Regions from separate parts of the Hydrogenophaga sp. L310 genome, predicted to be linked through region 3. Evidence: predicted binding sites of a transcription regulator. Region 3 holds the regulator's gene; each other region holds the start of a gene.
What was found. Region 3 encodes FNR, which switches genes on or off when oxygen is low (the NO sensors DNR and NnrR bind a similar motif). Its sites were predicted from a motif close to TTGATNNNNATCAA; they were not measured.

Region 1 (6,596 bases), on a different contig from region 3:
GCGCCAGACCAGCGCCGCCACCAGCACCGCCGCCAACAACGCACCCGAGGCCGCGCTGGCCAGCCAGGGCGCCGGATCCACCAGCCCCATCCAGTGCAGCAGCGCACAGCCATACAACGCCGCCAAGGCCCCCAACGAGGTGCCCGCGGTCCACTGCGCCGGCATCGGCAGGCGACCCAGAGGCCGCTTGAGGGCACACACGCCCAGCAACCAGACCAGTGTCGCGGGCAGGGCAGCGCCTGTCAGCATGGCCATCTGGCCGGCCCAGGCCCACCACCCCTGGGCGTCAAACATTGCCGCCACCCACACGACGGCCTGCACGAACAGCACCGCCCGCAGCACCACGCCGACCTTGCAGGTGTCGAACACCAGTTCGCTGGCGCGCACCGGCTCGGGCATGCGCCGCAGGGGCCGCGTGCCGGACGCTGGTGCGAGGTCCTGGAAGCTCGATAAAATTCGGGAGTCTTGCATGGCTCGCACTATAGGCCGCGACCGCCCGATATGGGCAGCACAGATCCGTTTGTAAAACCCGGCCAGCCCGGCCCGGCGCACCCGCCGCCCTCCAATTCCCTACCCAGCCGCTGGCACCACCATGTCCACCAACCAACTCGACAAGAAATCCGAAGCCTGGTCCGCCCTATTCTCGGAGCCCATGAGCGAACTGGTCAAGCGCTACACCGCCAGCGTGTTTTTTGACAAACGCCTCTGGCTGGCCGACATCACCGGCAGCCTGGCACACGCGGAAATGCTGGCCGCACAGGGCATCATCGGCGCCGACGACCGCACGTCCATCGAACGCGGCATGGCGCAGATCCGCTCCGAGATCGAAGCCGGCACGTTCGAGTGGAAGCTCGACCTGGAAGACGTGCACCTGAACATCGAAGCCCGCCTGACCCAGCTGGTGGGCGATGCCGGCAAGCGCCTGCACACCGGCCGCAGCCGCAACGACCAGGTCGCCACCGACGTGCGCCTGTGGCTGCGCAGCGAGATCGACCTGATTTCTGACCTGCTGGTTGAACTGCAGACTGCGCTGGTGGACGTGGCCGAGCAGAACGTCGAGGTCATCCTGCCCGGCTTCACCCACCTGCAGGTGGCGCAGCCGGTGAGCTTTGCGCACCACCTGCTGGCCTATGTGGAAATGTTCGCCCGCGACGCCGAGCGTTTGGCCGACGTGCGCCGCCGCACCAACCGCCTGCCGCTGGGCTCTGCGGCCCTCGCCGGCACCACCTACCCGCTGGACCGCGAGCGTGTGGCCGTCACTCTGGGCATGGTGGATGAACAAGGCAACCCGCAGGTCTGCCAGAACAGCCTGGACGGCGTGAGCGACCGCGACTTCGCCATCGAGTTCACCGCCGCCGCCAGCCTGTGCATGGTGCACATCAGCCGCTTCAGCGAAGAGCTGATTTTGTGGATGAGCCAGAACTTCGGTTTCGTGAAGATCGCCGACCGCTTCACCACTGGCAGTTCGATCATGCCGCAGAAGAAAAACCCCGACGTGCCTGAACTCGCGCGCGGCAAGACCGGCCGCGTGTTCGGCCACCTCATGGGTTTGCTCACGCTCATGAAGGGCCAACCGCTGGCCTACAACAAGGACAACCAGGAAGACAAGGAGCCGCTGTTCGACACGGTGGACACGCTCAAGGACACGCTGCGCATCTTTGCCGAGATGGTCGGCGGCCAGCCCAACCCGGCCACGGGCCAGAAGGAAGGCGGCATCACCGTCAACGCCATCGCCATGGAAGAAGCCGCCAAGAAGGGCTACGCCACCGCCACCGACCTGGCCGACTACCTGGTGAAAAAAGGCCTGCCCTTCCGCGACGCCCACGAAACCGTGGCCCACGCCGTGAAAGCCGCCACCAGCCACGCCTGCGATCTGTCCGAACTGCCGCTGGCGGTGCTGCAGGGCTTCAACGCCAGCATTGAAAAAGACGTCTACGAGTGCCTGAGCCTGCGCGGCAGCCTCAACGCCCGCAACACCCTGGGTGGCACCGCGCCGGTCCAGGTGCTGAGCCAGATCACGCGCCACCGCGCCCGCCTGGCCTGAGCGGGCGCCTGGCTCAGATCCCGGCGGTCAGCGGCCCGGCCGAACCGTATTCGTTGTCGCCCTGGCTGGGCTGCACGGTCCAGTAAATCATCAGGATCAGTCCCAGCAGGGGAATGAAACCCACCAGCTGCCACCAGCCACTCTTGCCGATGTCGTGCAGGCGGCGAGCCGCCGCGGCGATGGACGGCACCAGGATGGCGAGGCCGAAAACACCGTTCAGGACGTCGTTCACTGCCCCCGTGACCACACCGCCCAGCACCACAAACAACACCCACCACCAGTATTCAGAGCGCGTCGCGCGGCCGCTGAAACTGGCGTACTTGGAAAAACAGGTCTTGATCGCGTCAACGAATCCCATGGGTTCCTCCTGGCTGTGGTGGCTGGAAAGCGCGGCCCGGCGGGTGCGCCGTCGCCATCATAGACGGCGCCCGCTGGCACAATCGGTGTCTTGCGGCGCTTGACCTCCATCAAGTCCCCCGGCCCGCCCACCCCGTACAGTTGCGCCCCATGAACACCACCGCCACGCCCGAAGCCCCCGTCACCACCGGCCTGGAATGGGCCCCCGGCCTGCAGACCGGCGATGCCCGCATGGACGAGACGCACGAAGAGTTCGTCACCCTGCTCAACCAGTTGCTCGCCACCCCGCAAGACCAGCAGTTGCCGCTCTACCGCGAGTTTGTGGAGCACACCGCCGCCCACTTTGCGCAGGAAGAACGCTGGATGCTCGCCACCGGCTTCACCGCCGACAACTGCCACGCCTCGCACCACGCGACCATCATGGAAACGCTGCACGCGGTGATTCCCCACTATCAGAACGACGACCCGGAAATCATCACCCGCCTGGCCGAGGCGCTGGTCGAATGGTTCCCGCAACACGCCGCCAGCATGGACGCCGGCCTCGCCCTGCACCTGAAAGACGTGGGTTTCGACAGCCGCACCGAAACCCTGGCCGACCCGGACCGGGTGCGGCCGGCGACGATGAGCGGCTGCGGCAGCGTCAGCTGCAGCTGAACACGCCCGCGCCGACCCGTCCAGCGGTCTGAGCGCGCAGTCGCGGGTAGCGCTTCACGTTGCTGAAGACGCGCACGACCTGGTGATGCCCCGTTCTTACAAGGCCTCTGTGCAGCCCGCAGACCCCGCACGCGCTGTGCGTGTATGCTCCACGCAATTTTGAGCGGGTGTCATACAAGCTCCAGCTCCCCCAGAGCATCGAGATGTCCACCAAAACCAAAATCCAGCCTCATCCTCGGCAGAACCATCTGCTGGCCGCCTTGTCACCGGAAGTTCAGGACCGGCTGTTCCCCTATCTGGAACTGGTTGCGCTGCCGCTGCGCGGGCTCATGTACGAATCAGGGCGTCCCATGCGCCACGTCTACTTCCCCACCGACGCCATCGTCTCGCTGCAGTACGTGATGGAAAACGGCGCCTCCACCGCGATCCTTGTGGTGGGCAACGAAGGCCTGCTGGGCATCACCTTGTTCATGGGTGGCGAGAGCACGCCCAGCCGCTCGCTGGTGCAAAGCGCCGGTCATGCCTACCGCCTGCCCCGGTCGCGGGTGAAGGATGAGTTCAAGCGCCATGGCGAGTTGCTGGTGTTGATGCTGCGCTACACGCAGGCCCTGATCACACAAGTCGCCCAGACCGCCGTGTGCAACCGGCACCACGCCATCGACCAGCAACTCTGCCGCTGGCTGCTGCTGTCCATGGACCGGCTCTCCGGCAACCAGCTGACCATGACGCAGGAATTCATCGCCAACATGCTCGGTGTCCGCCGCGAGGGCGTCACCCAGGCGGCGCTGAAGCTGCAGCAGCTGGGTGTGATTTCGTACGGACGCGGATTGATCAAGGTGCTGGACCGCCCCAAACTCGAAGCCCTGAGCTGCGAGTGTTATGCCGTGGTCAAGAAGGAAACCGACGTGCTGCTGCACTACGTGCCGCAACGCCAGGTGATCAAGGACGCCAGCAGCATTCCGACGGTGACCCTGCCCACGGGCAACGCTGTTCTGTCGGCCTGAACGGAACCGCCCCTTCGCAGAGCCCGGATGTCGAAATCCGGACGGGGTGATCGTCGTGGTATGAGGGGGCACTTCGTCCCTGTCATTCGCCTTGGCCCCGCCTTCGTACCGGGCGGAACAAGCCCGTGCCCGATGCCGCCGATACCATGAACCCTGCCCCGTCCACCTTGCCGGACACCCCGCCCGCCCGGGCCACCCGCCGCGAGTGGTGGGGCCTGGCCATGATCGCCCTGCCCTGTCTGGTCTATGCCATGGACCTGACGGTGCTCAACCTGGCCGTGCCCGCGCTCAGCCGGGCGCTGGTGCCCAGCGCCTCACAACTGCTCTGGATCATCGACATCTATGGCTTTTTTTTCGCCGGCTTCCTGATCACCATGGGCACGCTGGGCGACCGCATCGGGCGCCGCCGCCTGCTGCTGATTGGCGCGGCCTTCTTCGCCGTGGCCTCGGTGCTGGCCGCGTTCGCGCGAACCCCCAACGAGCTGATCGTGCTGCGCGCGCTGCTGGGCATCGCCGGTGCCACGCTCGCGCCGTCCACGCTCTCACTGATCCGCAACATGTTTCACGACAAGACACAGCGCCAGTTCGCCATCGGCGTGTGGATCACCGCGTTCTCGGTCGGCAGCGCCATCGGCCCGCTGGTCGGCGGCTGGCTGCTGGAGCACTTCTGGTGGGGCTCGGTGTTCCTGCCCGCCGTGCCGGTGATGGCCCTGCTGCTGGTGCTGGGGCCGCGCCTGCTGCCCGAGTACCGCGACGAGAACGCCGGCCGCATCGACGCGCCGAGCGTGCTGCTCTCGCTGAGCGCCGTGCTCGGCCTGATCTACGCCGTCAAGGCCATGGCCGAACACGGACCGAGTCCCGGGCGGCTGGCCTTGCTGCTCGCCGGGCTGGCCCTCGGCGTGGCTTTCGTGCGGCGCCAGAAGCGCATCGACTACCCGCTGCTCGAACTGCGGCTGTTCGCCATCCCCACCTTCCGCACCGCCATCATGGCCTACGGGCTGTCGTGCCTGGCCATGTTCGGCATCTACATCTTCATCGCCCAGCACCTGCAGATGGTGCTGGCGCTCTCGCCACTGCAGGCCGGCTGGGCCACGGTGCCGTGGGCGGGCGGCTTCGTGTTCGGCTCCCTGGTGCTGGCGCCCTGGCTGGCACGGCGCTTCGGGCCCGGGCCGGTAATGGTGTGGTGCCTCGCGGCGGCAGCGGCCGGCATGCTGCTGATGGTGTGGGCCGACGGCCCCTGGGCGCTGTGGGTGCTGGTGGCCGGCATGGTCGTGGTCAGCCTGGGCATGGCGCCGGTGTTCGCCATCGGCACCGAACAGATCATCACCTCGGCACCCCCCGAGCGCGCGGGCGCCGCCTCGGCCATCGCCGAAACCAGCTCGGAATTCTGCGGCGCACTGGGCATCGCGCTGTTTGGCAGCGCGGGCACGCTGATCAACCGCCAGCAGCTCGCGCAGGCCGGCGGCCAGGGCCTGCCACCCGAAGCGCTGGCCACCCTGGGCGGCGCCCTCGCGGTGGCCGAACGCCTGCCCGCCGACGCGGCGCAAACACTGACCCTCATGGCCCGCGCCGCCTTCACCGACGCACTGCAGTTCACCGCGCTGACGGGCAGCGCGCTGGTGCTGCTGGCCAGCGTGCTGGCGGCGCGGATGTTGCGGCGGCCGTAGCGGCGGCGCTGGCCTCAAGCCATCGTGTTGACCTGTGTCCCCACCGACCCGCTGCCCGCTGCCCGCTGCCCGCCAGCGGCAGATTGCCCGCCACGGCGTTCAGCAACGCCGCCGACGCTGACTCCTGCATGTCCATGGCTTTTTTCATGACGAGGATTTGCGCTTCCTGCGCGGTCTGGCTGTTGCTCATCTGAATCTCGCGATCCATGAGCAGAGCGGGAGAGACATTCATGTCCATGCGGAATCCTTGAGAGGTGTTCAGTGCTTATCGGCGCCCCGCACCCACAACTTGACCCGCCCCTACGCCCCTCCCGGTCCGAGTCGCTTGTCACCGGGGTAACGAAACGTACACAATGGCCGCCAAGCCATCAGTCAACAACAACGCCGCCCAGGGAGGGCGCCCCATGAACGACGCCCAGCCGCGCCCGTTCGACATCCGCATCGACTGCGAACTCACGCACCCTCAGGTGATCGGCCTCACCCTGCGCGCGGACGGGTTTGGGATGTCTCAGGGCTGAATCGACACTTGATCCCATGAGGAACCGCACGACAAATCGCAGCAACCTGATACGCAGCATGGGGCTCGCCGCGTGGTGGACCCTGCACGCCTTTCTTGCCACCGTCTAGCTGCAGCTTGCGTTGGGGGACTTTGCTCGTGACGACATGGCGTCAGGGGTGTTTGAGCCTGCCGACTTGGCACAGGTGATGCAGCACTTTTCGGTGCCGCTGGAACCGTTGCAAGCTTTCGGGCTGTTGTTTCTGGCGATGGCGAGCCTTGCGTACGCGACCGCGGCACTGTGGCGGCGAGCGCTGCAGGCCTTGGGCGTCGCGGATTTGGACTCGATAGCGGCCCCACTGGGTTGCGCTGGG
Region 2 (6,596 bases), on a different contig from region 3:
GGTGTCTACCAGCGCGTCCAGCGTGGCGGGCACGTCGGCAGGTGCTTCCTGCGGGGTGTGCACCGCGTACAGCCGGGTGCCGTTCTCGCGCCGGGCCACGCGCAGCCAGCCGCGGTAGTGCATGCCGTCGAGCAACTGGGTGCTGGCCTTGGACTGGCCACCGAAACCGTTGGTGGTGTGGCCGTGCGCGAAATGCGTGTCCACCTCGCGCGGGTGGACTTCGCCGCGCGCCTGTACGAAGGACCAGACCGCCTGGGCCTGCGCCAAACGTTCGGGGGTCCATTCGGTGGGCGCGGTGCGTGGGTGCATGCGGGCATGCAGCGCGGGTGTGACGAAGCCGTAGTTGACGAAAAAATCTTCCTCCACCGCCAGCCGCGGGTAGTGCCGCTCCAGGTCGCCCACCCGGTACGCCTTGACCCGGTGGCGCAGTGTCAGGTCCTGCGCGCGGGCGGGTGAGCGGATCGGGTCGGCCTGCACAAAACCCAGCCGCTCGATGGCCTTGGGCAGGGTGGTGGGCGTGAACAGGCTGCGGGCGATGGCGTAGCGGCGCAGGTCGGGCAGGGTGATGGTGACCATGGATTCATCATGCCGGAGTCGAATGCATTGCGCCGTCACTGAACACGGCCGGATGGCCTGCCATTCCCAAGTGTTTCACGGGTCATGCTGCGCTGGGCGCCCAGCGCATAGACTCCACCGCATGACTTCACTTTAAGGAATTGAATGAAAGCGTTCATTGCACTGTTGGTTGTTGCCGCTTCGCTCGCTGGCTGCGCTGTCTACACCCCATCCGGTTCGGTGGTTGTCGACCCTGGCCCCCCGGGCAAGAGTGGCGGCAAGTTCTGTCCCCCTGGCCAGGCCAAGAAGGGCAACTGCTGAAGCAGGCTGCGCCGGGCAGCCGATGACGGTGGCGGCGCGAGCGCGGTTTTCAGTTGATCGAGCGGTGGTCTGCGGTGGGCGACCAACCGCCGGTGACGAAGCACATCAAAGCTCCGTGCGCAATGTCCAGATTTCCGGGAACAGCACCACGTCCAGCATCTTGCGCAGATAGCTCACCCCGCCCGTGCCGCCGGTGCCGCGCTTGAAGCCGATCACGCGTTCGACCGTGGTCACGTGGCGGAAGCGCCAGAGGCGGAAGGCGTCTTCGAGGTCGGTGAGTTCTTCGCCGAGCTGGTACAGGTCCCAGTGTTCCTTGGGGTTGCGGTAGACCTGCAGCCAGGCCTGTTTCACCGTGTCGCTGGCCTCGTACGGCTGGGTCCAGTCGCGCTGGGTGTGGCTCGCCGGCACGGCGATGCCGCGGCGCGCGAGCAGGCGCAGGGCCTCGTCGTACAGCGACGGGGCCTCAAAGGCCGCCTGCACCAGCGCCAGCCGTTCGGGGCTGTGCGCATGGGGCTTGAGCATGGCGGCGTTCTTGTTGCCCATCGCGAACTCGATGCAGCGGTACTGGAAGCTCTGGAAACCGCTGGAATGGCCGAGGTAAGGACGGATGGCGCTGTATTCGGGCGGCGTCATGGTGGCCAGCACGTCCCAGGCGTGCACCAGCTGCTCCATGATCTTGGAGACGCGGGCCATCTGCTTGAACGCAGGGTTCAGTTCGTTGGCCGCGATGTTGCGGATCGCGGCCGTGAGCTCGTGCAGCATGAGCTTCATCCAGAGTTCGCTGGTCTGGTGCTGCACGATGAACAGCAACTCGTCGTGCGCGGGCGAGAGCGGTTTCTGCGCGCCCAGGATGGCGTCGAGCTGCAGGTAGTCGCCATAGCTCATGTCGTTGCTGAAATCGAGCTGGGCTTTTTCCTCGGCGACGATGGCTTCGGTGGGGGACGCGGGGGTGTCGTGGTATGGGCAGGCCATGGGGTGCTCCGGTTCAGGTGACGGCGTGTTTGCGGTTGAACTCGGGGCGTTGCCACTCCGCTGTATCGAGCACCTGCTTCAACTGCTCGACCGCGTTCCACACGTCCTCGAAGCCGATGTAGAGCGGCGTGAAGCCGAAGCGCAGGATGTCCTTGTGGTGGCCACCATCGCCGGCGCGGAAGTCGCCCACCACGCCGCGCGCGATCAGCGCCTGCACGATGGCGTAGGCACCTTCGTCCCGGGTGAGGCACACCTGTGAACCGCGCTGCGCATGTTCGCGCGGCGTCGCCAGACCCAGACCATGACCCGCACAGCGTTCTTCGACGAGCTGGATGAACAGGTCGGTCAACGCCAACGACTTGCTGCGCAGCGCGGCCATGCCACCTTGGGCATCGGCGGCCAGCAGCGTGTCCACGCCGCATTCCAGCGCGGCCAGGCTGATCATGGGCTGGGTGCCGCACTGGTAGCGCGTGATGCCGGGGGCGGGTCGGTAGTCGGGCGTGAAATCGAACGGCGTGGCGTGGCCCCACCAGCCGGCCAGCGGTTGCCAGAAGCGGTCGGCGTGTTGGGTGTTCACCCACACGAAGGCGGGGGCGCCGGGGCCGCCGTTGAGGTATTTGTAGCCGCAGCCAACCGCGAAGTCGGCCCGGGCCTGATTCAGGTCGACTGGAACCGCGCCCGCGCTGTGCGCCAGGTCCCACACGGTCAGGATGCCTTTGGCATGCGCCGCGGCGGTCACGGTGGCCATGTTGTGCATGGCGCCGGTGCGGTAGTTCACGTGCGTGAGCATGAGGATGGCCACGTTCGCGGTGAGCGAGGCGGCCATGTCTTCCGGCTCCACCAGCACCAGCTCCATGCCGTGTTGCTTGCACAGGGCTTCGGCGATGTAGAGGTCGGTGGGGAAGTTGCTGCGTTCGCTCACGATCTGCTTGCGCTGCGGCGCGTCAGTGGCCACGATGTTCATCGCCGCGCTCAGCACCTTGAACAGGTTGACCGAGGTGCTGTCGGTCGCGACCACGGTGCCCGGTGCGGCGCCGATCAGGCGTGCGATCTTGTCACCCACCTTCTGCGGCATGGCGAACCAGCCGTTCTTGTTCCAGCTCTGGATCAGGTCGGTGCCCCACTCGCGGGTCACGACGTCGGCCACGCGGGCCGGGGCGGCGGCGGGCATCACGCCGAGCGAGTTGCCGTCGAGGTAGATGGTGGTTTCGGGGAGGGTGAAGAGCTTGCGCAGGTCGCGCAGCGGGTCTTGCGCGTCGAGGGCGATGCAGTCTTGCTGTGTGGTCATTGAGGTCGTCTCCGTTTAACAGTGTGGATAGGTGGAGCGGGTCTTTCCGGTTCAGGGATACCGCGGAACCGGCTTTGCCGGGCCGCTGGTGTCGCCCCTTGGGGGGTGACGCCGCAGGCGGCGCGGGGGGCTATTCGAGACTTCGAAGCACGGCACGCACCGGGCTGGCGTCGGCGGTGGTCAGCTTCAGGGGCAGGGCGATGAGTTCGTAGTCGCCTTCGGGCACGTCGTCGAGCAGCAGGTTTTCCAGCACGCGCAGGCCGCGGCGGCGGATCACCTGGTGGCTCTCCAGCGTCTTGCTGTCGGCGGGGTCGATGCTGGCGCTGTCGATGCCGATGAGGTTCACGCCGCGGTCGGCCAGCAGTGAAACCGTTTCCGGGGCAAAAGCCGGCAGGGCGTTGTCAAAGCGGTCTTGGGGCTGAAGCCGGTACACGCGCACCAGCACGCGAGGCGGCAACTGGTCGAGTGCATGCGCCAGGTGTTCCGGCCGCACCAGCGGGCCGCAACCGATGGCGTGGATCACGCGGCAGGGGCCGAGAAAGGCGTCGAGCTCGACCGCGCCGATGGCGGCGCCAGAAGGGTCGTAGTGCAGCGGGGCGTCGGCGTGTGCGCCCACGTGGGGCGAGAGCGTGATGGCGCTCACGTTGACCGGGCAGCCGGGTTCGATGCGGGCCACCCACTGCTGGGCGTAGGCCGTATCGCCCGGGAAAACCGGCGTGCTGGCGTTGACGGGAGGGGAAATGTCCCAGAGCTTTTTCATGGTCCGGCGAAGGTAGCACCGGTGAAAAAACCATGGTGTCGGTTATTTCCAACGGAGAGAAATTATTTTAGGCCTAAACAAAATAATGGATTCACACCGCCGGACGGATGCCCTGTGCCGGTTCAGGTTTTTGTGAAAGCTTGATTTAAAGCAAATGAGAACCAATCTCGTTTGTGTACGCTCTGCTCACTTCTTTTCATTCATGGATGTGACCGTGTCCCTCTCCACACCCCAAGCGGTTTCCTGGCCTTTGCCTGTTGACGATGATCTGGCGCCTGCCGATCGGGTGAGTGCATTGCACCAGGGTCCGCTGCACACGCCGGGCGTGTTGCAGGTCTTTGCTCCGGCGCGCGACGAGGACAGCCGCAGGACCCTGCGCCGGATGGCCGAGATCGGGTTCCTGCCCGGCGAGTCGGTGCGGGTGGTGTCGCGGGGCTGGCGGCGCGGCGGGCCGATCGCGGTGCGCGTGGGGCAGTCCACCTTCGCCTTGCGCGCCCACGAAGCGGCGTTGCTGCAGGTGCGCTGGGCCGTAAAAGTATGAGCGCCGCGCCGGGCCGCCCCAAGCCAGCTCGCGCCGCAGTGCGCAGCACGGAGGCTTCCCAATGAGCACAGCGGCTCCCCGGCTGGCCCTGCTCGGCAACCCGAACTGCGGCAAGACCGCGCTGTTCAACCTGCTCACCGGCCACCGGCAGAAGGTGGCCAACTACGCGGGGGTGACCGTCGAACGCAAGCAGGGCTGGCTGACCACGCCGCAGGGGCGGCGCGCGCAACTGCTCGACCTGCCCGGGACTTACAGCCTGGACCCGCTGAGCCAGGATGAGCAGGTCACGCGCGACGTGGTGCAGGGGCGGCTGGACGGCGAAGCGCGGCCCGACCTGCTGGTGTGTGTGGTCGATGCCACGCATCTGCAGCTCAACCTGCGGCTGGTGCTGGAAGCCCAGGCGCTGGGGCTGCCCATGGTGCTGGTGCTCAACATGGCCGACGTGGCGCAGGCGCAGGGCATGCGCATCGACACGGTGGCGCTGGCCGCGGAACTGGGCATGCCGGTCGTGTCCGCGGTGAGCGTGCAGAAAGACGGTGCGCGCGCCTTGCTGGAGCAGCTGGATGCCCTGTTCACCCAGGGGCTTCCGACGCCGTTGCCTGCCGCGGCCGACGCCGGCGGGGTGGACCCGGTGGCGCTCAACCAGCGGGTGCGCGAACTGCTGGCGCTGACCCTGCAGGCCCCCGCCAAGCGCTGGGGCCTGAGCGACCGCATCGACCGCTTTGCGCTGCACCCGCTGTGGGGCATGGCCTTGCTGGCGCTGTTGCTGCTGTTCATGTTCCAGGCGGTGTTCGCCTGGGCGGCCTGGCCGATGGACGCGATCGAGGCCGGCATCGGTTTGGTGGGCGAGCAGGTGGCCACGCGCATGAGCGACGGCCCGTTGCGCAGCCTGCTGGTCGATGGCGTGATCGCGGGCGTGGGCGGTGTGCTGGTGTTTCTGCCGCAGATCCTGATCCTGTTCTTTTTCATCTTCGTGCTGGAGGATTCGGGTTATCTGCCGCGCGCGGCGTTTCTCATGGACCGCTGGATGGGTCTGGTGGGGCTTTCAGGCCGCTCCTTCATTCCACTGCTGTCGAGCTTTGCCTGCGCCGTGCCCGGCATCATGGCCACGCGCACCATCACCCACTGGCGCGACCGCTGGCTGACCATCCTGGTGGCCCCGCTGATGACCTGCTCGGCGCGGCTGCCGGTGTACGCGCTGCTGATCGGGGCTTTCATTCCGCAGCGCACGGTGGGTGGTCTGTTCAACCTGCAGGGGCTCGTGCTGTTCGCGCTGTACGTCATGGGCATCGTCAGCGCGATGTTCGTGGCTTATGTGGTGTCGCGCCACAGCGGCAAGGGGCAGCCCACGCCGCTGCTGATGGAGCTGCCGGCCTACCGCTGGCCGAGCGCGCGCAACATCGCGCGAGGCCTCTGGGAGCGGGGGCTGATTTTTGTGCGCCGGGTCGGCGGCATCATCCTGGCGCTCATGGTGCTGCTGTGGTTTCTTTCCAGCTACCCGGCGGCCCCCGAAGGCTTCACCGGGTCAGCCGTGGCGCACAGTTTTGCCGGCCGCCTGGGTGGCGTGCTGGAGCCCCTGTTCGCGCCGCTGGGTTTTGACTGGCGCATCGTGGTGGCGCTGATCCCGGCGATGGCGGCGCGCGAGGTCGTGGTGGCGGCCCTGGGCACGGTCTATGCCCTGTCCGCGCAGGGCGACCAGGTGCACGAGGCGCTCGGCGCCCTGATCGCCGAACAATGGACCCTGCCCACGGCGCTGGCCTTGCTGGTGTGGTTTGTCTATGCGCCGCAGTGTGTGGCCACGCTGGCCGCCGTGCGGCGTGAAACCGGTCACTGGCGCCACGCCCTGGGGGTGGCGGCCTACCTGTTTGCACTGGCTTACCTGATGGCCTGGACCACCTACCGGGTCGCCGGGGCTTGGGGCGCAACATGAGCGTTCAGGGCTTCATCGCCGGCGTGTGTGTTCTGGTGGCGCTGGGGTATGTGCTGCGGCCGAGCCTGCGGCGCTGGCTGCAGCGGGGTCGGGCGGGCGCGGCCAGCGGGAACACCGCGGACGGTCAGCCGCCGGGCGCGTGTGGTGCCTGTTCGGCCTGCTCGGGTTGCCCGTCCGGCAAACCCCGGGTCTGAACGCGGGGCGCATCCAGCAGCCCGGGCGCCCGGTA
Region 3 (6,596 bases):
GGTTGGTGGCCCAGTCTTTTTCCAAGGCTTCGATCTGCTGTTGGCGGCTCAGTTGCTCGTTAAGGGATTGGGGCATTTGAAGACTCTCCGTGAGGTTGATGAAAAGGGGTCGGCGCTCTCACCATGCAAGCCAGATGCCGATGTATGAACTTTAAGTCTTATAGAAGAGTTTTTAAAGCTCTTATGTCTTATATAAGATAAAATTTTTCTCATTTAAAATCAACAATGTTTACACATCATTTCTCAATACGATATTTTATTTCTTGTATTGAGAAATTTTTTTGCAGCGCAACACATCCTGTTTTCACATTAAGAAAAGACGTTCTCTCATCCCGGAATAGGTAAAACACCATCCCTGTGGGTGCCCCGCGCATGCGACCCACCTCCAGGAGACGCACGTATTCCAGGCGAGCTGTGTCTGCACATACCGGCTGCGAGGCTGAAGTGACGGGGCTTCGGGCATGATCTGCGGCCATGCACGCTTCCATCACAACAACCCCTGCGATACCGCGTTGGTGGGCCTACGCTTGCCTGGCCCTGAGTATGTCGCTGGTCGGCAGCTACGTGGCACTGTCCAAACCTCTTGTGCTGGTCTTTCCGGTTTTTCTGCTGGCCTGGCTGCGCTTCGGCATCGGAGGAATCGCCATGTGGCGCTGGCTGCGCAAGCCAACGGAGGAACCTCCGTTTTCGCCCCGAACACGCCGCCTTCTGTTCTTGGAATCCTTCCTCGGCAACTTCCTGTTTTCGATCTGCATGCTGTTTGGTGTCAGCTTGACCACGGCCGTGGCCGCTGGTGTGGTGATGGCGGCCATTCCGGCGGTGGTGGCGATTCTGAGCCGCATCTTTCTGAAAGAACGCATCGGTCGCCGGACAACTGCCGCCATTGCTTGCGCCGCGCTCGGTATCGGCTTGTTCTCTCTGCAAAAACCCGATGTCGGCCTGGCCGGATCGCAAGAATTGACATTCTTGGGACTGGGATATTCGGTCTGGGGCAACCTGCTCGTGTTCGCTGCCGTGGTGTGTGAAGCATCCTATGTGGTGATCGGCAAGAAGCTGACTGAAGGCCTCGGGCCCAAACGCATCTCTGCCATCATCAACCTCTGGGGTTTTGCGCTGGTCACGCCGTTTGGCTTGTGGGCAGCGTGGCATTTCGATTTCATGGCAGTCAGCGGCGGAATCTGGGGCCTGCTGGTGTTCTATGGGCTCGCCGCCAGCATGTGGACCGTCTGGCTGTGGATGACCGGGCTTCGGACCGTACCTGCCTCACGTGCGGGCGTGTTCACGGTGATGCTACCGGTTAGTGCCGCGGCCATCGGGGTGCTGTTCATGGGAGAACGGTTGACGCCGTTGCAGATGCTGGCGTTCGGTATCGCGCTACTGGGCTTGATCCTGGCAACCCTGCCCGCTCGCCAGTCGACCAGGCGCTGACCCGCTTCAGCTACCGGTCACAGGCAGAACAAGCCAGTGGGGTTGGTCAGCCCCATCCAGAGTGCCCAGCCAGAAGTCAGCGCAAGCGCCAAGCCGGCCAAGCGGATGGCCCAAGCTCCCGATTGACCGCCTCGCAGGCGCAGCAACAACCAGGGTGCCGCCGTGAGGGAAATGGAAGTACCCAATGAGAACAGTGCCATGATGGCAGCTCCCTCGAACACGTTCGCCGAGAGCGATGCCACGAGCAAGGCGGAATACAGCAGACCGCACGGCATGAACGCCCAGCCGATACCCAACACAATGGGCGCACGGGGGCCCAAGCGGGTAAGCACCGGGCGTGCCTTGCGCCACAGCGATTGGCCCAGGCTGTCAATCCAGGCGGGTTGGCGTGCTTGCCAGATCAGTGCCAGCCCAAGGAGAAATGCCGCCGCGTGGAACATGGTCCAGAGCGGCCGGATCGCGATGGTGTTGGTCCCCAGCACCGCAAGCCCCTGGACCGATCCCGCTGCAAAAGCGCCGAACAGTGAATAACCCAGCATGCGACTGAACTGGAACGACCACAAAGCCTGCGTACTGCGAGCTCCCGCCGCGCGGCTGATCCCGGCGCAGGCTGCACCGCACATGGCAACGCAGTGGGGGCCCCCCACGATGCCCATGAACAGGGCCGTGATCGCCATGGAAGTTTGCATGAAAGAACTGTAGCAGTGTGTGCGTCTTGGCCTTCGAAGGCAAAGTCAAACCCGCACCCACAAGGATTGGATGCTTTTTCCAGCGCACGCGCCAGCTCGTGCGCATTTCTCGCGGGCCGAGCCTCGCCCCAGGTCTCCGAATTGACCGTTCAGATGATCTTTGAAAACCGGGCCCGGTCCAGATCAACCTGCAGGTTCTTGTCGAACACCATGGCAATGGCCCGGACCAGATACCAGCCTGTCGGCGTGACCTGAACACCGCTGTCATCCAGGGTGACCAAGCCGTGTTCGGCCAGTCCGGCCAACACCTCGAGTTCACGCGCGAAGTAGCTCTTGAATTCGATCAGATGCCCCAGTTCGATCGATTCGTACTGCAGCTGACCCTGACACATGATGGACATGATGACGGCACGGCGCAGCAGATCATCGCGCGTGAGCACAAGACCACGCACGATGGGCAGCCTGCCCTGATCGAGGGCATCGTAGTACTCCTCCAGCGTCTTGGCGTTCTGGCTGTAGGTGGCACCGATGCGACCAATAGCGGAAACCCCCAGAGCGATCAGATCACAATCGGGCTGCGTGCTGTAGCCCTGAAAGTTGCGATGCAGGCGGCCCTGGCGCTTGGCAACCGCGAGTGCATCCGTCGGCAGGGCGAAATGGTCCATGCCCACGTAAACATACCCGGCATCGCTCATGGCATCCAGCGATGCTGACAACATGGACAGCTTGTCGCCAGGACTGGGCAACTCGGCGGAAATGATGCGACGTTGTGGCTTGAAGCGGGACGGGAGATGCGCATAGGCGTATAGCGCAATGCGGTCCGGCCGCAACTGGTTCACTTGCGCGAGCGTGCGTGCAAACGACTCGGGCGTCTGCAGCGGCAGACCGTAGATCAGATCAACGTTGACCGACTCGAATCCGATCTTGCGCGCAGTGTCCACCAGCGCGAACACCTGTTCAGCGGGTTGCACGCGGTGCACCGCTTTCTGAACGGCAGGGTCGAAATCCTGGACACCAAAACTGAGACGGTTGAAGCCCAGTCTCGCCAAGGTCTGAAGCCGCTGGTCGGTCACGGTCCGGGGATCCACCTCGATCGAGTACTCGCCACCCGGCACCAACTTGAAGTTGCGCCGGATCATCGTCATGAGATCCTCAAGCTCTGCATCGGACAGAAAGGTAGGCGTGCCGCCACCCAGGTGCAACTGGGACACGCTGTGCCCCTTCCCAAAATGCTGGACCTGCAACTCCACCTCACGTGACAGGTAGCGCAGGTATTCGGCCGCCCGTTCGTGGTGTTTGGTGATGACCTTGTTGCAGGCGCAGTAATAGCAGACCGACTCGCAGAACGGAATGTGTACGTAGATGCTGAGCGGAAGGGCCAACGAGCCGGCTCTGCGCTGCTCCAGCGCTTGTATATAGTCGCCCTCGGTGAACGCTTCCACAAAGCGGTCAGCTGTCGGGTACGACGTGTACCGCGGACCGGGAACATCGAATCGCTTGAGCAATTCATCGGAAATGGCGTGACTCACAAACTGTTCTCCAATGCTGAGCCCCGAATGTGCACCAGGCTCGCAGATCCTCCCTTGATCTTGATCAAGCCCCGGTGTGTTCGCAAGCCATCGCTCCCACGAAGGGCCTGGCGCGCGGTCATTTCCTCGACACAAGTCCCAGCTATGCGTTAAGCTCACCACCGATTTCCGGATAATTTATGGACGCACAAAGCATCAAAGTCGCCTGTTCGAGCTGCAACCTGCGAGAATTGTGTCTACCCATGGGTCTCAACCCAGACGAAATGGACAAGCTCGACAATGTCATTTCGGCGCGGCGACGCATCAAACGCGGGTCGGCACTTTTCAGTACGGGTGACCGGTTCACCTCGCTTTACGCGGTGCGTTCCGGCTTCTTCAAAACCTGTGTCACCACGGCCGATGGCAGGGATCAAGTGACCGGCTTCCAGATGACCGGAGAGATCATCGGCCTGGATGGCATCGTGAGCGACCGCCATTCCTGCGATGCCATCGCACTGGAAGATGCTGAAGTCTGTGTGATGCCGTTTGATCAAGTCGAGGAACTCTCCCGAGAGTTCACCACCCTTCAACACCATGTGCACAAGATCATGAGCCGCGAAATTGTGCGCGACCACAGTGTCATGCTGCTGCTTGGCAGCATGCGCGCAGAAGAACGCCTCGCGGCGTTCCTGCTGAACTTGGTTCAGCGCCTGCACGCCCGCGGCTTCTCCCAGTCCGAGCTGATTCTCCGCATGACACGCGAAGAAATTGGTAGCTACCTGGGCATGAAGCTGGAGACGGTGAGCCGCACTTTTTCCAAGTTCGTGGACGAAGGCATCATCGAGGTCAAACAGCGTTACGTCCACATCAAAAACACCGAAGGGCTCAAGCTGATCGTGCCCCCCCCGACCGGTCACTGAACCCAACATCTGTCCCAACAGGAAGCCTCAGCTGGAAACACTCCGCTGGGGTTTTTTATTTTGGAGATCTGCAGGAGCGTTCAGGAACAAGATTCATTCTTGGCACAATCCCGCGGCCGCTGATCCGGCGGGACAGGACACCGGTTCACTTCAAAAGGTGACATGGACAGCAAAGAGGTGAGTGCACTCGACACCATGGCCACGATCCAGAAGGTGAAAAATGCCAGCGTGTAGACCGCTGGACGAGACAACTCCAGAGGAGCCCCAAACCAGTGAAGATCACTCGGATCGATCATGGCAAACACGATCATCTCCAGAACCGCCGCCACCAAAAATGCGGGCCACGCAATCCACATCCATCGTTGAGCCGTCATTCCTGTTTCTCCTCGGGTGTTGTTGTGATCGATTCCGGGCATAACCGGTGCATAGTCGTTCAGGCCATGGCTTGGGATAGTCGCAGCACGCGCTATTACTTCGTCGGTGGCACCACAGGGGAGGCTGCGTGGTTCCGAGCCTGGTGAGCCGGTTGAAGTTGAATCAGCGCTTCGGCACGAGCTTGTCCGTCCAGCATCTGGGCCGCCTTCAGGTCGCGCTCAAAGTCGGCCTTGTTGAGCACCGGGTCTGCGCCCTTCACTGCAATGACGGCCGTGATGATGGCGGCCACAACAACCACCAATGGCCCCCCCACCACCAGCCACATGTGGGGAACGCGCCACCAAGGAATCGGGAGCTGTTCATTGACCGGTGTTTTGAGTATTGTGGTGTTCATAGAGAATCTTGAAACGGGTTGACTGAAAGTGGTGCTCAGCGCGGTACCAGGAAGGCCGCTTTTTCGGTGACACGTGTGCCCGAATCTCCGACAGCCTGGATTTCGAAATAGATGGAATGGGAACCAGTGGCAGCGGTTCCCGGGGGAACCTGGACCCGCATGACCGCAGAGCGTACTTCCGTCGGCAATACTTCAATCTCTGTTTCCGACGCAATGGCAATGCCCGGCAACCCGGAAACACCGATCACATAGCGTTGTGAGCGCTCGGTCGCGTTCATCACCTGCAACCGGAAGACGTTTTCGATGCGTCCCTGTTCCACCATGCGTGCCAACGCACCGCGGTCCCGGATGACATCAACCTTGAGTGGCTTGCGCAGAAACAGACTGACCATAACCGCGAGGCTGATGGCCAACAGGATGCCTGTGTACACCAGAACCCGCGGACGCATGGCCCGACGGATCATCTGCTGGGAGTTCCATCCTTGTGCAATACCGTTCTGGGTCGAGTATTTGACCAGTCCACGCGGATAGCCCACCTTGTCCATCACCTCGTCGCAGACGTCGATACAGGCACCACAACCGATGCACTCGTACTGAAGACCGTTGCGGATATCGATGCCCGTCGGACAAACCTGAACACACAGCGTGCAGTCTACGCAGGCACCCAGTTCCAGTGCTTTGGGGTCGGCCTTCTTCGAGCGCGGGCCACGCGGTTCACCGCGTTTTTCGTCGTAGGTCACGATCATCGTGTCCTTGTCAAACATCGCGCTCTGGAAGCGCGCGTAAGGACACATGTATTTGCAAACCTGTTCGCGCATGAAGCCAGCGTTGCCGTAGGTGGCAAAACCGTAGAAAAATATCCAGAAAGTCTGCCACGGCCCCAGCGAAGCGGCCAGCGAGACCGCGGCCAACTCCCGAATCGGTGTGAAGTAGCCGACAAAGGTAAAACCGGTCCACAGCGAGAACAGAATCCAGAGTGCGTGCTTCGACCACTTCTTCCCGAACTTGCCAGCTGAAAACGCCGAATCGTCCAGACGCATGCGCGCCGAGCGGTCACCCTCGACCTTTTTTTCGATCCAGAGGAAAATTTCGGTGTAGACCGTCTGTGGACAGGCGTAACCACACCACAAACGACCGGCAACAGCCGTAAACAGGAACAATGCCAGGGCTGCAATGACCAATAGACCCGTCAGGTAAATGAAGTCCTGCGGATACAGTACCAAGCCAAAAATGTAAAAACGGCGCGCCTCAAGATCGAAGAGCACCGCCTGTCGGGCATTCC

Region 1: a site for FNR is predicted at 2,502-2,515, ahead of AC0GNO_RS08175 (bacteriohemerythrin). Genes of this name have one in related genera too.
Region 2: a site for FNR is predicted at 4,037-4,050, ahead of AC0GNO_RS04475 (FeoA family protein). Genes of this name have one in related genera too.

Annotation. Positions count from the first base shown of each region.
Region 1 covers NZ_JBVPZA010000003.1:303,168-309,763, reverse strand. Annotated here, with positions in the region: gene AC0GNO_RS08190 (sensor histidine kinase) at 1-471, opposite strand, end outside; gene argH (argininosuccinate lyase) at 593-2,044, shown strand; gene AC0GNO_RS08180 (DUF805 domain-containing protein) at 2,058-2,402, opposite strand; gene AC0GNO_RS08175 (bacteriohemerythrin) at 2,552-3,055, shown strand; gene AC0GNO_RS08170 (Crp/Fnr family transcriptional regulator) at 3,259-4,059, shown strand; gene AC0GNO_RS08165 (MFS transporter) at 4,206-5,726, shown strand; gene AC0GNO_RS08160 (YjfB family protein) at 5,653-5,916, opposite strand.
Region 2 covers NZ_JBVPZA010000002.1:172,098-178,693, forward strand. Annotated here, with positions in the region: gene AC0GNO_RS04455 (DNA glycosylase AlkZ-like family protein) at 1-576, opposite strand, end outside; gene kynA (tryptophan 2,3-dioxygenase) at 982-1,848, opposite strand; gene kynU (kynureninase) at 1,862-3,136, opposite strand; gene kynB (arylformamidase) at 3,267-3,896, opposite strand; gene AC0GNO_RS04475 (FeoA family protein) at 4,111-4,437, shown strand; gene feoB (ferrous iron transporter B) at 4,499-6,367, shown strand; gene AC0GNO_RS04485 (class I SAM-dependent methyltransferase) at 6,492-6,596, opposite strand, start outside.
Region 3 covers NZ_JBVPZA010000001.1:40,250-46,845, reverse strand. Annotated here, with positions in the region: gene aceA (isocitrate lyase) at 1-76, opposite strand, end outside; gene AC0GNO_RS00220 (DMT family transporter) at 475-1,428, shown strand; gene AC0GNO_RS00215 (sulfite exporter TauE/SafE family protein) at 1,446-2,105, opposite strand; gene hemN (oxygen-independent coproporphyrinogen III oxidase) at 2,267-3,646, opposite strand; gene fnr (fumarate/nitrate reduction transcriptional regulator Fnr) at 3,826-4,545, shown strand; gene AC0GNO_RS00200 (hypothetical protein) at 4,626-4,919, opposite strand; gene AC0GNO_RS00195 (nitrogen fixation protein FixH) at 5,015-5,314, opposite strand; gene ccoG (cytochrome c oxidase accessory protein CcoG) at 5,350-6,596, opposite strand, start outside.